2 regions of the Comamonas sp. DB36 genome follow, and region 1 is predicted to be linked to the other one. Evidence: riboswitches for the same ligand, from Rfam matches in the RefSeq annotation. Region 1 holds a riboswitch; the other holds the start of a gene.
What was found. A riboswitch is a leader RNA that binds a small molecule or an ion and turns the genes downstream of it on or off. The one in region 1 is predicted to bind ZMP and ZTP.
Positions count from the first base shown of each region.

Region 2: linked by a shared signal. The riboswitch ahead of glyA (serine hydroxymethyltransferase) and the one ahead of ACSVDO_RS08785 (hypothetical protein) in region 1 are both predicted to bind ZMP and ZTP.

Region 1 covers NZ_CP196631.1:1,907,766-1,911,137, forward strand. Annotated here, with positions in the region: gene ACSVDO_RS08780 (alpha/beta hydrolase) at 1-804, opposite strand, end outside; gene ACSVDO_RS08785 (hypothetical protein) at 894-1,289, opposite strand; ZMP/ZTP riboswitch at 1,492-1,572, opposite strand; gene ACSVDO_RS08790 (hypothetical protein) at 1,831-2,253, opposite strand; gene ACSVDO_RS08795 (hypothetical protein) at 2,246-2,956, opposite strand; gene ACSVDO_RS08800 (cyclic-phosphate processing receiver domain-containing protein) at 3,028-3,372, opposite strand.
Region 2 covers NZ_CP196631.1:1,410,752-1,414,123, reverse strand. Annotated here, with positions in the region: gene ACSVDO_RS06790 (DUF748 domain-containing protein) at 1-113, opposite strand, end outside; gene ACSVDO_RS06785 (lytic transglycosylase domain-containing protein) at 894-1,733, shown strand; ZMP/ZTP riboswitch at 1,805-1,968, shown strand; gene glyA (serine hydroxymethyltransferase) at 2,002-3,249, shown strand; gene nrdR (transcriptional regulator NrdR) at 3,279-3,372, shown strand, end outside.

The sequences.
Region 1 (3,372 bases):
CGCTGATTTATCAAGCACGTGCCCCTGGCCCGCAAGAGCTATGAGTTCGCAATGGCTGGCGACACTCCGCGCTCGGTCGCAGAACGCCCGACTCCTATCAATAGGTGTGGTCTTATCGACGTCTCCCTGCATGATGAGGGTGGGCGCGATGCTCTTGGTTAAGGTGTGCATGGGCGACAAGGACGAGGGTTTGCCGTGTCCTTTCATCAGGTCACGAAATAACCCGTCGGCAACGGCATCCACTACGGGCGAGACTAGAAGCAAGGCGTCAGGGCCGTCATTGCCAGTGCTGCCGTCTACAGAATTGCAACCGACCGTCGCCGCAGAAGCCACAAGTTGACCGCTCGACGAAATTCCCCACAGGGCAATCCGCGATGGAGCGAGACCAAGCCTGTCTGCATTCTTCCTCATGAACGCGAGTGCATGGCACACATCCGAGAATGATTCGACTGGCGAATTCGTTGCGTCTGCCAATCTGTATTCAAGAACTACAGATACGAATCCCTTGTCTGAAAAGTACCTCGCCGACCTGAAGAGTTGCTCAGGGCTGCCACGCGTCCATGCGCCGCCTTGTACAAAAAGAATGGCAGGCTGCGCGCTACCTGAGGCGGCCTGCGGCGGAAACTCGAATACTCGAAGGTCGCGGCCCGCGATGTTTCGGTACACCGTGCCACTAGGTGTCGCAAGCTGTTGCGTAGGCTCTTCGGTAGCTCGCGCGAACGTAATTGCGGCAAAAAAACCAAGCGAGATTGCGCAGATGCGGCGCAGTCCGCACGGTTTCCAAGATCGCTTGCTTTCCTGCATGGAACGTCTCCTAATAGCTCGCCGTCAGCAGACGCTCTCCGAAGACGACTATCGACTGGTTGATGCCGCTCAGCCTATTCCCATACCTGTCATTCGTCTTTTCCCAAAGTCGGGCTGGGGGAATGGCACCGCTTGAAGCCAATAAGATACTGGTAGTAAGGGCGGGCCATGATCTCATCCAAGGATTCAACAGCTGGCCTACCAATGCGTCCGGACAGATGCAGAAATAGGTTGTTCCCCACACAAACCATCACATGCGCGCCCCATGCCTCGGGGCGGTCGTGCACCATCGCGATGTCAAACGTTTGGGGTGGAGCAACTTCGTAGGTGTACTCCGTATCCTCCCACAAATTGCTGGAACGCAAGTTACCAATGGAATACCCGTGCTCACGCAGAAACTCATAGGCGTACAACTGGCAGTTGGCACCACCGGTAAAGCCGCTCACCCCTGGGGCGCCGGGATACCGATCGAAGTTGAAAGGCACATCGTAGAATCGCGCCGGCACTCTAATGGGCGACCTATTTAAGTCAAGTGACTCAGGCGAACAGAATTGAGGAATGCACATGCCGGTCATTGCAAGCTTCAATTAAAAAATAGGCAATGACGTACATGGATCGGGGTGTAACAAGCGGTCTGGAGTGGCGTAGAGCCAGAGGCTTTGGTCATCGGATCTCCTGGGAGGACTATCAAGATGCCCAGGCGATCGGCTCAACGTAGGTCATGCTCCCCGATGGTGCTCCATCATTTCGCCAGTCACATGACACCATCAGAATACGTGATTGCAAATAGCATGACAAGCGGGTCCTCCTGGCTGACATTTGCCGGCAAAAGACTACGCAGTATGGAATTCGAATGCCTGCTACAGCGCAAGTTGAGCAGCGGGGGTGACCGGCCGCTCCTGGCCGATCGCGGCTGTCTTGAAGGGCTCGGCCCGACCCAAAGCCGTCGCCTGCGGGATACATTCAAGGGTCGCAGCTGGCCGGATTGAGCAAGATAAGTGCCCATGCGGAACTGGTCGACCATGGTTACGGCGCATGCTCCCAATCTTTGGGCCTTGTTCGCACAAGAACGAAGATCCCAAGAATGGTGCCGATAGGCACAGCGAAGAGCAGCAAGAAACCAAGAGTGCGAGAGAGCGAGCGTCCCCATGCCTGACCAGTACTAACACCCCGCAAAGCTACAAGATGCAAAGTCGGGAGTGCTGCGAACATAGCAAGAAGAATCAGAATACCTGTGGTATCGGATTGATCGCCAGCTAAATACACGGTGCAGATGAATGTCGCGATAAGCCCATAGAAGATGACCAAGCCAAGATGAATGCGAGCTAAAGACCGATTCATTTTTCCTCCGTTGACGATTTTTTTGATTTTGGCCGATTTCAACGGTGCAGAAGAGTGGTTTGAATCGCACTGGGTGCGATTCACCCGGAGCGTGGCGTCTTCATGCAATTGCCTCCGAGGTCTTGCCGACGGTATCCAGCTGAGTGGGAAGATGTTCGCGAATGACCGGAGCCCACTTACGCCAACTGAAGAAGGCGCTCGGGTGTCGAATGAAGAGTAGCTTGAGCACGCGGCCCTCGTCGACGACAGTAATCAAACGCGGCCGCGTCCTACCAACCTTCGATGGCAGGGGGCTCTGTTTGAGGAATGCTCCGCGCAGCTTGATGGCTTCCACTAGCGCGCCCATCTTCTTCGCTTCAAGTCCATAAACAATGCCTTGGTCAATCGCCATCAAGCGGGACAGGTCAAGAAATTCCTGCCAGCCTTTCAGATATTGGTTATGGCACGGCCGCTTCTTAATGCACTCGAGAGGCTGCAACACCAGGTTGTGGTATGCCACCGATGACCAGAACGCTCGTTTTTGGCCCTCGCTTGGCTGGGACGCACAGTAAATCGCTCGCTCGATATTGCGAACATAGGGGGAGTCGCGCCGATAGTCGAGGGCGTGACGGCGGTGTGTCTCCCGCAGGCCATCGGTTCGCTGGTAGCGCGCAACGAACCCGTCCCCCCAGTTGTAGACGCTCTCGCCGAGCAACATCGTCCGGACCTTAGAGGTTGAGAAATCCTTCCCGACCCAAGGCCACCAAGGTAGATTTGGCCGGCCGGCAAATGTCGTGTCGAAGGAGGCATCCAGCAAATTATCAAGTTCCATTATTCAAAAAGTTGCGAGCGGGTTGACGACTGCTCGGTAACTTGCACTCCTGCCCGCATTTTTTTCGTCGCCTAAGAAATTCGTGGATTGGACATAGATTTTTGGAGGTTTGAGCTACGTAGTGCCACGGCCTCCTCGATCCACAAAATCATATCGTAGCCCGTGCCTCGGCTTTCGTTGCCCAGATCATGATCCAGGCGAATCTCGTTACCGGCACCGGTTTCAAGGAGTCTGATTTCCTCATCGGGCCCAGAATGCACTGGTGCCAACCTTCTGGTTCCAACCGCTCGGCGTGGCGTGATGCTGCAAGGCGTTGATGCGCAAGCTCCTCGCGCGCAGCAATGGAGCAACCCAAGGCCCCCGTGTGTGCGAAGCGCCTCCAGCCGCGAAGGCGCGCCGATGATTAGGATCGGCAC
Region 2 (3,372 bases), 500 kb from region 1:
TGGCTTTTGAGCACGGCGGGCACGGCCAGCCACAGCAGCAGCCACAGCGCGAGAAGGGCCGACAGCGCCAGCGCGGCGTGGCGCAAGGCCCGTTTTCTATTCAAAGGTTTCATGGGGTGCTCAAAGTGTTCACTGCGCGCGGCCCGAGGCGCTGCGCAGGCGCCATTGCACCAGAAAACCAGAGTGAGCAAAAGTAAGAGCGGCGCCCCCCAGATGCAGGCATCCCAACGGCAGCATCTCGATCCCAGGGCCGGGCTGCCGGTCCAGCTGCATTGCGAACTGCACAAATAGAAAGCCCGGTCAGCGGCGGGGCCGATGACCGGGCTTTACGGCAGGCTCCAAGTCCTGTGCCGTGGGGATTGCAACCGGGAGAGGATGGTCCTGGTTGCGTGGAAGCATCGATTGCTCCCTGGAGGCCTTAGGAGACAGTCAAAGGACAGGAACTGACAGATTAAGTGCCGTTCCGCCTTTAAACGCTCTTCCAGCAGTCAACTGCCATGGCAGTCAGGTACAGAATAAGCGAGCTGCAATGCAGCAATCCAATGAGTTTTTGCAATGATCCAAAAAACTTAATAGGACTGTCACAAACAGCTGTCAATCCGAAAATTCCAGGGGACAAAACGCCGGAAATATGCGTTTCCATACAGCTTTTTATATGCATTTTAAATCTAACAACTATTTTTTATAGTATTGACTTAGCATTAGGTGAACTTCTAGAATCCGCCATTCTCGAAAAAGAGACCCTCTCTTCGCTGCACGCAAGTGCTCAGACCACTTCCTTCGATGCCTTTCCGGCACCGTACCCAAGGATTGCAGCGCGCCAATCTAGGCGTTCGCCCCATGCCCCCTCACGGGTCAGCAAAGCGGGGTGACGCCTCTTGAAAGGAATCAATATGCCTGCATTAGCGAAAGCTTTCGCTGGAGTGCGAACCTTTGCGTCCGATGTGACCGACGGTTTTCTCGATATCACCCACAACGGCTTTGCCCTGCTGGGCCTGGCCGTGGCCTTCGTGGCCATCACCTTGTTCGCCCGCCCCGACCTGCGCCTCGAAGGCGAAGCCCATCTGCGCGACTGGCTGCAGGCGCGCCAGGTGGCCGTGATCGACATGCCCACCGAGCCCGATGCCATCGATCGCGCCACGGCGAGCAATCCCAAGGACCTGCCGCGCGAGCAGGCCGCTGTCGCCTTCTGGCTCAGCAAGAAGTACCGCGTCGCGCCCGAGCCGCTGGCCGCGCTGGTCTCCGAAGCCTACTCGCTGGGCCAGAGCAACAAGATCGATCCGACGCTGATCCTGGCCATCATGGCCATCGAATCGAGCTTCAATCCCTTTGCGCAAAGTTCCGTCGGTGCCCAGGGCCTGATGCAGGTCATGACCAGCGTGCATACGGACAAGTATGAAAACTTCGGCGGCCGCCTCGCAGCTTTCGACCCCGTGACCAACCTGCGCGTGGGCGTCAAGGTGCTCAAGGACGCGATTGCGCGCGCGGGCTCGGTCGAGGGCGGCCTGCGCCACTATGTCGGCGCCGCCAACCTGCCCAACGACGGCGGCTATGCGGCCAAGGTGCTCGCCGAGCACAACCGCCTGCGCCAGGCCGCGGGCCTGCGCCCTGTCCCTGCCGTCGTCCCCGCCCAGCCGCTGCTCACCGTCAAGCAGACCGCTCCCCTGGCCGCCCCCGCGGCCGAACCTGTCGCCAGCGCCGGCGAACAGGTCGCTTTGAACACCAACCTCTGATCGAAGTACCCCGCGCTGCGCGCATTCGCAGCAGGCCCTTTGCCGCACGGGCATCTGGGCTCAGCTACACTACCGGGGTACGCAACTGGCGATAGGCGCAGTCCAGTAGGTCGAAAGACCGGACTGCCGCTGACGTGGAAACCAGCGGATGTCATCCGTGAACCACCGGGGAGCGTACCGCCCAGGCATAACGGATCCCGCCTGAAGCGTTCCGCCGTTCGCCTGGGCAGCCCTTGGCCTCAAGGGACTACAAGTTCATAGGACTGCCATGTACCACCGCAATATCACTGTTGAAAAAGCCGACCCCGAACTGTTTGCCGCCATCCAGGCCGAAAACCAGCGTCAGGAAGATCACATCGAGCTGATCGCCAGCGAGAACTACTGCTCGCCTGCCGTGATGGAAGCCCAGGGCTCCCAGCTCACGAACAAGTACGCCGAAGGCTATCCAGGCAAGCGCTACTACGGCGGCTGCGAAAACGTCGATGTGGTCGAGCAACTCGCCATCGACCGCGTCAAGCAGCTGTTCGGCGCCGATGCCGCCAACGTGCAACCCAATTCCGGTTCCCAGGCCAATCAGGCCGTGCTGCTGGCTTTCCTCAAGCCCGGCGACACCATCCTGGGCATGAGCCTGGCAGAAGGCGGTCACCTGACCCACGGCATGCCGCTGAACATGTCGGGCAAGTGGTTCAACGTCGTTTCCTACGGCTTGGATGCCAAGGAAGAGATCGACTACGACGCCCTGGAAGCCAAGGCGCGTGAACACAAGCCCAAGCTGATCATTGCCGGTGCCTCGGCCTACGCGCTGCGCATCGATTTCGAACGCTTCGCCAAGATTGCCAAGGAAATCGGCGCCATCCTGTGGGTGGACATGGCCCACTACGCCGGCCTGATCGCCGCGGGTGTGTACCCCAACCCCGTGCCCCACGCCGACGTGGTCACGACCACCACCCACAAGAGCCTGCGCGGCCCGCGCGGCGGCGTGATTCTGATGAAGGCCGAGCACGAGAAGGCCATCAATTCGGCGATCTTCCCCGGCCTGCAGGGCGGCCCGCTGATGCACGTCATCGCTGGCAAGGCCGTGGCCTTCAAGGAAGCGCTGACGCCCGAGTTCAAGGCCTACCAGGCCCAGGTCGTGAAGAATGCACAAGTGTTCGCCGAAACGCTGATCGAACGCGGTCTGCGCATCGTCTCCGGCCGCACCGAAAGCCACGTGATGCTGGTCGACCTGCGCGCCAAGGGCATCACCGGCAAGGCCGCTGAAGCCGCTCTGGGCGCGGCCCACATCACCATCAACAAGAACAGCATCCCCAACGATCCTGAAAAGCCGATGGTGACCAGCGGTATCCGCGTGGGCACGCCCGCGATGACCACGCGTGGTTTCAAGGAAGAAGAAGCCCGCCTGACGGCCAATCTGGTTGCCGACGTGCTGGAGAACCCGACGGACGAAGCCAACCTGGCCGCGGTGCGCGCCAAGGTCGCGGCGCTGACCGCGCGTTTCCCCGTCTACCGCGACTAAGCCTCTCGCTATTCGGTCCGCCCTGAGCCATGAAGTGCCCTTTCTGCAGCCATCCTGACACCCAGGTGGTCGAGACCCGCGAGGCGGAAGACGGCGGCTTCATCCGCCGCCGCCGCCAGTGCG